Regions from separate parts of the Paenibacillus glucanolyticus genome, predicted to be linked through region 2. Evidence: riboswitches for the same ligand, from Rfam matches in the RefSeq annotation. Region 2 holds a riboswitch; the other holds the start of a gene.
The links. A riboswitch is a leader RNA that binds a small molecule or an ion and turns the genes downstream of it on or off. The one in region 2 is predicted to bind cobalamin.
Positions count from the first base shown of each region.

Region 1 (4,850 bases), 1.6 Mb from region 2:
AATCCATGAAATCCCCAATCTTGAGCAGGAACAGGATCGTAATGACAGGAAGCAATGCCGGCAGCGTAATGCTGAGGGTCTGACGCCATCTGCCCGCTCCGTCAATATCGGAGGCTTCGTAGAGATCCGGGTTGATACCTGCAAGTGCCGCGAGATAGATGATGGTCCCCCATCCGACGTCTCTCCATAATCCGGAGCCCACCAGCACAGAGCGAATATAGGAATCCTCTCCAAGAAAATAGATCGGCTCCATGCCGAACCAGCCCAGCATCACATTCACGATCCCGGATGATGGAGACAGAATGCCTACAAAGATACCGCTTACAATGACCCATGACAGAAAATGCGGCGCATAGAAAATGGTCTGCACAATCTTCTTGTAAACGACTTGGCGAACCTCATTAAGGAGTAATGCCAGAACAATAGGTGCTGTAAAAGCAAACAAAATGTCGTACGTGCCCAGTAGAAGCGTATTGCGTAATATTTTCAAGAAATCGTAATGCTGGAACATCCGTTCAAAGTGCTCGAGACCCACCCATGGACTTTTGGTCACGCCGGCAAACAGATTGTAATTCTGAAATGCGATGACGGAACCCATGAGCGGGACATACTTGAACAATCCGAAGAACAGAAGACCCGGTAGCGATATGAAATACAGTGCCCTGTATTTCCACATGAAGCCTAATATGTTTTTGCGCTTGGTATGTTTTCCCGGCAGCGCCTTGCTTACTGCTTTTGTTGGTTCGGCCATCTGTGCTCACCTCTTGTTTCTCAAATTGGCCGGTGCATGATCATCTATCGGAATTTCGTCAAACTGGATGCTGATGAATTCGGGTTCACGATCAATAATACGGGATAACTCTCTTGTAAAAACATCAATGATTTCGCTCTTCTGCTCATCCGAGCGTCCCTCATACATTTTAATCGTAATTTGCGGCAACGGCTTTCGCCTCCTTATGAAATGGATGTGATGAATATCCTTATCCTATAAGTTTTCAGGTACGGGCAGCAATGGAAGTTGATCGCTTCCCTTGTGTTTTTTTTAGGTGCAGAAGGCTGCTTGTGTTTTTTTAGCATCGGCTTGTTATTTCAATAGTTCTTCTGCTCCGCGTATAGAATTTATCGCCTTTCTATGGAACAATAGGTCTCAGCAGAAACGAGACATCAGCCGATCTATACCATAAGTTCTGGGAGGGTTACGATGAACGGACAACAGCAGGAAGCGATCGCATCCTATTCGTTATTATGGGAACGACTCGAGGCCAAACTATCACGCATGGCGGAGCAGCTGGCAGACAAGGTTCCCCATGCAACCAAGAACGGGATCTATGATTCCACCCGGATCGATTGGTGGACCTCCGGTTTTTGGCCGGGGATGCTGTGGATTATGTATGATATGACCAAGCAGCCGCGATATAAGGAATGGGCTTGGGAATGGGACATGAGACTTGAGCAGGCCATTATTGCAGAGAGCAACTTTCATCATGATGTAGGCTTTCAGTTTCTGCCGACGGCCGTAATCAAATATAAGCTGACCGGGGATCAGGATGCCAGGCGCAGAGGGATGTTAGCCGCTACCCTGCTGGCTGGAAGATACAATCCTGCGGGACGGTTTATACGTGCCTGGAATCAGGTGAAACCTACCTCCTGGAATCACGGGAATGAAGGCTGGTCCATCATTGACTCCACCATGAACCTCTCCCTCCTGTTCTGGGCCTCCGAGGAGACAGGTGATCCGAGATATGCGCATATTGCCAGAGAGCAGGCCAATACGGTAGTGGAGCATTTTATAAGACCGGACGGCTCCGTTCGGCACATTTGTCGGTTTGATCCGTTCACCGGGGAATTCATGGAAGCGCTCGGAGGACAAGGACTGGGACCCGAATCCGCCTGGAGCCGGGGTGCTGCCTGGGCCTTGCATGGCATGGCCAACACGTCCCGGTATACCGGTGATATCCGATATCTGGACGCCGCGAAACGCGTGGCGCATTTCTTTGTCGCGTCCCTTGAGGAGGATTCCATACCGCTCTGGGATTTTCGTGCGGAACCCGAGAAGCTGGAAACACCCGCAACAGCAGCAACCCATCAATCAGCTGAATCTCTCTTCATTGCGGCAGAACCCCGAGATACGTCAGCGGCATCCTGCGCTGCTTCGGGTTTGCTTGAGCTCGCAGATCAGGTACCGCAAACCGAAAGCGCGGTGTACCGCAGAAGTGCCTTGCGCATCATCGACTCCTTGACGACTCGTTACGCTGAATGGGATGATCCGAATTATGAAGGCATACTGAAAGAGGCAACAGGCCATCGGCCTGGTGACCAAAATATCAACGTCTCCCTGATCTATGGCGATTACTATTATGTTGAGGCCGCTGCCAAGTTAATGGGATGGAAAAACCGGATCTTCTGATCCGGTTTTTTTGCGTAAGACAACCTCCATTTAAATAGGTTGCATAATTATGGAATTTATTGTACCTTGATACTCAGCAATCAAATTTAATTAATGGGAATAGGTGCTGATGTTGAAGCCTCTTCAATTTCAGCTTAAAAGGGAAGTTTGGTGCAACACCAACGCGGTCCCGCCACTGTAACAGAGGAGTTTGCCATCGGATGATGCCACTGATCAGCTTTTGATCGGGAAGGCCATGGCAGACCTTGATTCTGGAGCCAGGAGACCTGCCTATTCTGACAACACTGCTTACCTACGGGAGATAGGGAGGTGTTAAAGATCGCAGCATCCGTATGTATACAACGGAGGCGTCTTTACCCTTGATATTTTGATCGGGGTAAAGGCGTCTTTTTTTATTCAGTCATTTAAATATGTTGGTGGAGGCGAAGATATTGATGGCAAATGTTCAAAGCAGCAATCTCGGCTATCCGAGAATCGGAGCAAATCGCGAATGGAAAAAAGCATTGGAGTCCTTCTGGAGCGGCAAGCTTGAGGAACACGAACTTCTATCCAAGTTGGACGACATTCGGTTGGACCGTTTACGCATTCAACAGGAGAAAGGCATCGACCTTATTCCGGTTCATGATTTTACAATGTACGACCATATGCTCGACATGTCGGTGATGTTTGGCTTGGTGCCACAGCGTTTCAAGTACGATGGTGGTCCTGTACCGCTGAGTGTCTACTTTGCCATGGCTCGCGGCAGTCAAGGTGCTGCTGCGTGCGAGATGACCAAATGGTTTAACACGAACTATCACTACATTGTACCGGAACTTCAGGATGCCAAACCACATCTTACGGTCAACAAGCCGCTAGAAGCTTACCGTGAAGCCAAATCCTCGCTAGGTATCGAAGGTAAACCTGTTCTTGTCGGTCCCTATACCTTCCTTAAGCTGTCTAAAGGCTACACCCCGGATCAATTCGAGTCCTTGCTGGACCAGTTCACGGATTTGTATGCGGTAATCCTGAAGGAGCTGGAGCAGGAAGGTGTTCAGTGGGTGCAGTTCGACGAACCGATTCTGGTTACTTCATTAACCAAAGATGAATTGGCGCTTGTATCATCCGTATACAAAAAACTTCATGCAGCGGCTCCGGCGATCCGGATCATGCTCCAAACCTACTTCGATTCGGTCAGCCATTATGTAGAGATCATCTCCTTGCCAGTGCAAGGCATCGGGCTTGATTTCGTACACGGCCTGGATGGTAATACCGAACAGCTGCTCAAGCACGGATTTCCTGAGGATAAGGTACTGGGGGTTGGTCTTATCAACGGGCGTAACATCTGGCGTTCAGATCTCGATGCCAAGCTGGAATTGCTGGACACCCTCTCCCAAAAGGTGAAGCCTTCTCAATATGTGATACAGCCGAGCTGCAGCCTGCTCCATGTTCCCGTATCCACAGCTCATGAGGATAAGCTGGACCCCGTACTTCGCCAAGCGTTATCTTTTGCCAATGAGAAGCTGGACGAATTGACGCTGCTCACTAGCGCGCTCAATAATGGGATTGAGTCCGTTTCCGAACAGCTGAAAGAGCATAACCAGGCCGTAGCCGCCATGAATCAATCATCGCTGCGGAATAACGAACAAGTACAGAAAGAAACGTCCAAGGTTGTCGGATTGAATCCGACTCGAGCGCTGTCGTTTGAAGAGCGGCGCAAAGCCCAGCAGAAGAAATGGAATCTCCCGCTCCTCCCTACCACTACCATCGGAAGTTTCCCGCAGTCGACCGAAGTTCGGCAGGCCCGGAAGAACTGGAGAAGCGGCGAATGGTCTGCCGAGCAGTATGAAACCTTCCTCGCCGAGCAAACTCGCGCCTGGATTGAGATTCAAGAAGACATCGGCCTGGATGTTCTCGTTCACGGGGAGTTTGAACGGACTGATATGGTGGAATTTTTCGGAGAAAAATTGGATGGGTTTGCCTTTACAGCTAACGGCTGGGTTCAGTCCTACGGATCGCGCTGCGTCAAACCTCCCGTCATCTATGGAGATGTTGAGTTCGTAAACCCGATGACCGTGAAGGAAACCGTATATGCACAGAGCCTGACCTCGAAACCCGTCAAGGGGATGTTAACCGGACCGATCACGATCCTGAACTGGTCCTTCGTTCGCGACGACATATCAAGAGAATTGGTCGCTTATCAGATCGCCCTGGCTCTCCGACTTGAGGTTAACGCACTGGAGCAAGCAGGCATCGAGATGATCCAGGTTGACGAGCCGGCGCTTCGTGAAGGATTGCCGCTTAAGCGTGAAGATTGGCAGTCATATCTGGATTGGTCGGTGAAGGCATTCCGTCTGTCCACCTCATCCGTGAAGGATACAACCCAAATTCATACCCATATGTGCTATTGCGAATTCCATGACATTATCGATTCCATTCGCGCCCTGGATGCCGACGTGATATCCAT
Region 1 covers NZ_CP147845.1:3,001,354-3,006,203, reverse strand. The annotation lists gene WDY75_RS14295 (ABC transporter permease) at 1-751, opposite strand, end outside; gene WDY75_RS14290 (tautomerase family protein) at 758-940, opposite strand; gene WDY75_RS14285 (glycoside hydrolase family 88 protein) at 1,202-2,407, shown strand; cobalamin riboswitch at 2,492-2,696, shown strand; gene metE (5-methyltetrahydropteroyltriglutamate--homocysteine S-methyltransferase) at 2,842-4,850, shown strand, end outside.
Region 1: linked by a shared signal. The riboswitch ahead of metE (5-methyltetrahydropteroyltriglutamate--homocysteine S-methyltransferase) and the one ahead of WDY75_RS06915 (ABC transporter substrate-binding protein) in region 2 are both predicted to bind cobalamin.

Region 2 (4,850 bases):
TTCAGGCGATCCACATTCAATCCCATATGAGCGGCCTGCCGTTCCCCAAGCGACAAAATATTAAGCGCTCGCGACCGGCTCCATAAATACGCGAATCCCACGATAAAATACGGGAAAAGGATGGCCGTATACGACCATCCGCGCATGCTCAGGCTCCCCATCGTCCAGTACAGGATTTGGTTTACCGTATCTTTGGACATCACCGTCAGAAACGAAACCACAGCGCCCAGAAACGACTGCATGACCACCCCGGACAGGATCAGTCCGTGAATCGGCAGCTTTCCTTGATCCCTTGCCAACAGCAGCACAACCCACAATGTGCCTGCTCCGGTCAGAAATGCTACAAGCGGCAGGGTGTAACCTCTGGCAAAGGAGTATTCCATCCCGAAAAAAATCAGGGATGCTGCGCCAAGCGCAGCACCCGAGGATACACCGAGCGTGAACGGATCCGCCAGCGGATTACGCAATACGCCCTGAAAGGCAGCCCCGGCTACCGCCAGGGAAGCTCCAACAAGCATCCCCAGCAAAATCCGCGGTAACCTCACCTTCATCAGAATTTGTTCGGATGAAGCTTCCCAGCTCGGGAGGATGGAATCGCCGATCCCCGGCAGCCGGTGCAGCAGCATCGCCCCAATCTCTCTCACAGGTAGGTGAACGGATCCGATTCCGAGACTGACAACCAAGGTTAACAGCAATAGGATAACGCCGGCCGCACCGAATCCTGCAAGTTTTTTACTCATGGATTCATCAGTTCCGGGTAAACAGCCTTCGCCACTTCAATCAGTCCTTGCGTAACGCGGGGACCCGGACGGCTCAGCAGGTTGGCATCTACGGCAATGACCTGATCGTTCTTGATCGCTTCGATCTGATCCCAGCCTCCGCGCTCTTTAATGAGTTGATCCAGTGTTTTTTTGGTCGCTTCATCAACCACATCGTCCGTGTACAGAATGACATCCGGGTTCGCAGCGATAATCTTTTCTTCGCTGATTTCGAACCAGCCTTCCGTATCGCCAGCTGCATTAACACCGCCGGCTGCAGTGATGATCTCATCCATAAATTCGCCTTTGCCTACAGTCCATCCCGGGGAGAACTCGACGTACACCTTCTTCTTGTCTTCATCCTTCACGGACTTCACAGCTTCCGTAACGGATGCCAGTTCCTGCTTCATCTGATCTACGACCGCTTTGGCATCAGCTTGACGATCGGTAATTTGTCCGATCAGCTCAATGTTCTCCATCACGGCATCGATGGTTTTCGGATCATTGACAAACAGGGTTACGCCAAGCTCACGCAGTTTCTCGGCATTCTGTGCATTCATCGAAGCGGCAAACACCACATCGGCATCAGCTGCAATAATAGCCTCTTCATTCACTTGGAATCCGCCCAATTTGGGCTTGGATTTCGCAGCTTCCGGATAATCGTCATTATCCGATACGCCTACGATTTCCTCATCCAGACCCAGAGCAAACAGCTTTTCCGTCTCGGACGGAGTCAAGGATGCAATCTTAGCCGGCGCTTTATCAAACGTCATTTCAACCCCGGTTGAATCCTTAACTGTTAATGGATACGTGGTCTTAAGCTCCTCACTGGAGTCGGCTGGCGCTTCGTTGGTCTGTCCTTGCTCCTGTGCAGCTTGCGGCGTGGTTTCTTTCGGTGCCGCTTCTTCCCCGCCACAGCCGATCAAGGCCAGAGCCATCAGTATGGCTACCAGAAATACGGACCATGTTTTGTTTATTGCTTTCATCTCTTCAAATCCCCCTAAACATAATTGAGAACCTGGCGCTGTACGTCTAAATTCCTTCGACCGATCCCCTGAGCAGGAAGAAAAACGTCAATCGTCATACTCCAAAGAAGCAAAAATCCCTGATTCCTCGTAAATAAGGACTCAGGGATTACGTTTTAACATAAGGACACCTGGATAACCGTTCACAGATAGCGCCTTAAACTGCCGTCCGCACGGGACTGCAAAACGTAATCCTCTCCTCGAAGGACCGTCATTCATTCGCTAAGGGCAGGTCTCCTGACTTACAGGCTGTAACGACTTCCCCGCCTTCCCAAGCGCTGACGCTCAGTGGCATGTGGAGAAGTCCCTGCTTCACAGTGGCGGGACCGTGCCGGACTTGCACCGGCTTCCCTATTAACCCGGCAGAAGACATGAATAACCTCTTCTGTCCGGGACCCTCGCAAACAATATGAATTTATTTATGATAGGCCAAGCATGGTTTCTCTGCACAAGATTATAGGCGATAAACCATCGCCTTACAACTGGAAGTTTCGCTCGTTTCAAGGGTTTAACGATATTGGTTTTTCCCGTTATCGTTCATTCCGCGCCAAAATCGTACGATTTCATTTATTCGTTTACCCGTACGCCTCGCCAGCGTGCTCCGTCCCAGGCCAACTGCAGCTGGAGCACCTCGCCCGGCGATACCGACGTAGCCCAGAATTCTGTATCCGGGAGGGTTGCCGCTGCAATCTGCCGGATGACGCCCCCGTGGGTGACTACAAGCACGTCCATATCGAGCACCCCCGGCTGAGTCTCGGTATCGTGGCCCGCTGCTTCTGACTCTGACTCTGACTCTGACTCTGACTCTGACTCTGACTCTGACTCTGACTCTGACTCTGACTCTGACTCTGACTCCAAGAGAATAGCGGGGCCTTCCTGCATCGACAATAACCCCTTCATATCCTGATACATTTCGGCCAGAAAAACCTCAATTCGGGAACAAAAAGATGGCCAACTCTCCCCGCTCGGCGGCGTAACCGTTCCCGGGTTGTCGATCCAGCGCCGATAAGCCGCATTTTCCTTCAAATCCTCGTAGGTTTTTCCTTCCCAATCGCCAAAATCAAGCTCCCGCAGCTTCCTGTCATAACAGACACCGGGAATAACGCTGCCAAGCTCGACCTCATTTGTAATGCCGGGCATATGTAAATCCGACAGGATGCAGTTCAGTGTTTGTCTACAACGAAGGAGATCACTGCAATAGACCTTGGCAAAATGCCTGGAGCGAAACTCCTGCCGCAGCGGAAGCAGCTGTTCCAGCCCTTCCATCAGAGCCCCCTGATCCTCGTGACCCAGGTAACGGCGTTCCTCATTCCACTGCGTACGGCCATGACGAACAAGATGCAGGTTCAGTCTTACAGCCATAACGCACCTCCGGCTGCTGTAATCAGCCCCAGCACCGCTGTGCCGAGTACCGTGAACAGAATGGATACGCCCAGCAGAAGCCGGGTTGTCACCCGAATATGCTCTGCATGAAGCGCACATTCGGGATCGCCCATGTAAGCCCGGAACGAGATCACACCTTGATAGGAATTCTCACCTCCCAGGCGAATGCCCAAGGCACCGGCAACCGCGGATTCCGGGAAGCCGCTGTTCGGGCTTGGATGCTTCCGCGCATCTCTTTTGACCATCGCAATCGCTTGCTTCCACTGCAATGAGAACATCGCAGCCACCACGGTTAACAGGCCTGCGGTCAGGCGCGCTGGTATCCAATTGGCGATATCGTCCAAACGGGCGGAAGCCCAGCCTAGGGACTCGTATTTCTCGTTTTTATAACCGACCATGGAATCGAGTGTATTCACCGCACGGTAGGCCATTGCAAGCGGCGCTCCGCCGATCAGGGCAAACAACAGCGGGGCGATCACCGCATCCACGATATTTTCCGCCACCGTCTCCACCGTTCCGCGTACAACCTCCGGCTCATCCAGATGGTCGGTGTCTCTGCCGACCACCATGCTAAGGGAGTATCTCGCTTTGGCGAGATTCCCGGAACAAAGATGGCTGTATACTTCCAGTCCGGCATCACGCAGCCCTTTTACAGCAATCGTAGTGGCTATGAGCACGATCTCCGCTCCCCAGGCAAGCCAAGGATGAATCGCCGCACATAACAGCAGCAGAAGCCATGTCAGCACAAAGGAGCCGCCGGCCACAATCACCGGCAGCAGAATGCCCGCACGCTTCAGGCCTTGAGCCGTAGTCGCACGATGGCGTATCCATCCTTCCACCCGGCGAATGACCTTCCCCATGCCGATGACAGGATGGGGCAGCCATCTCGGATCCCCGATCAGTAAGTCCAGCAGCACGGCTGCCCAGATGACCCATATGGCTGTCATATCCGGTCCGCTCTCTCAGAGACAATGCTCTCCGTAACACTAAGGTAAACGAGTTGGCCAATCATACCGCCCATATCGGTTGCAGTTCCGGCATAATGATGATTCACGTCGTAAGCGGGATTTCCGCTAACCCCCAAGACGATGGCATCGGTTGTCGTTCCGGTCGCGATGGCTCCCGTTTCATGATCCTTCACGCCCAGATCATGAAGTGCTGCGGCCTTCGCTTCCGTTGCCGTCAGGACGGCATTCACCATACAAGCAGGCGTCATCATCCCGTCGATCAACAGCATGATATTAATCGTGCCCGGCTGATAATCGGCAAAGGTCGTACGGCTTGATCCTGCACGCGCAGCATTGCCCACACCAGCGGTGGCGCAGCATAGCAGGGAGGCTTGTTCCCCACGCTCTTCCCATATGGATGCATATTTCAGTTTTACCGCTGTCATCAATCCCGCCGTAGAGCCAGCCGGATACCCGTGTTCCTCGATAAAGCTAAACATATCGTTTACGGGATCACTGCAATCGTAATGCCTGTCCACATAGCGGTTCACCAGATGATCCACACGCCCAAATCCGCCGCCATATATGGCACTGCTTAAGGAAACGGCCTGATCCGGCAGCGATATCCGAATATGCGGGTAATCCTGCTCCGCTTCCAGGAACACTGTCGTTCCCGGCCACGCTTCCGAACGGTAAAGGTGACTCTTGCTTGTTAGAAAAGGTACGGCCACGTTTCT
Region 2 covers NZ_CP147845.1:1,416,823-1,421,672, reverse strand. The annotation lists gene WDY75_RS06920 (iron ABC transporter permease) at 1-740, opposite strand, end outside; gene WDY75_RS06915 (ABC transporter substrate-binding protein) at 737-1,744, opposite strand; cobalamin riboswitch at 1,993-2,198, opposite strand; gene WDY75_RS06910 (histidine phosphatase family protein) at 2,351-3,145, opposite strand; gene cbiB (adenosylcobinamide-phosphate synthase CbiB) at 3,136-4,113, opposite strand; gene WDY75_RS06900 (adenosylcobinamide amidohydrolase) at 4,110-4,850, opposite strand, start outside.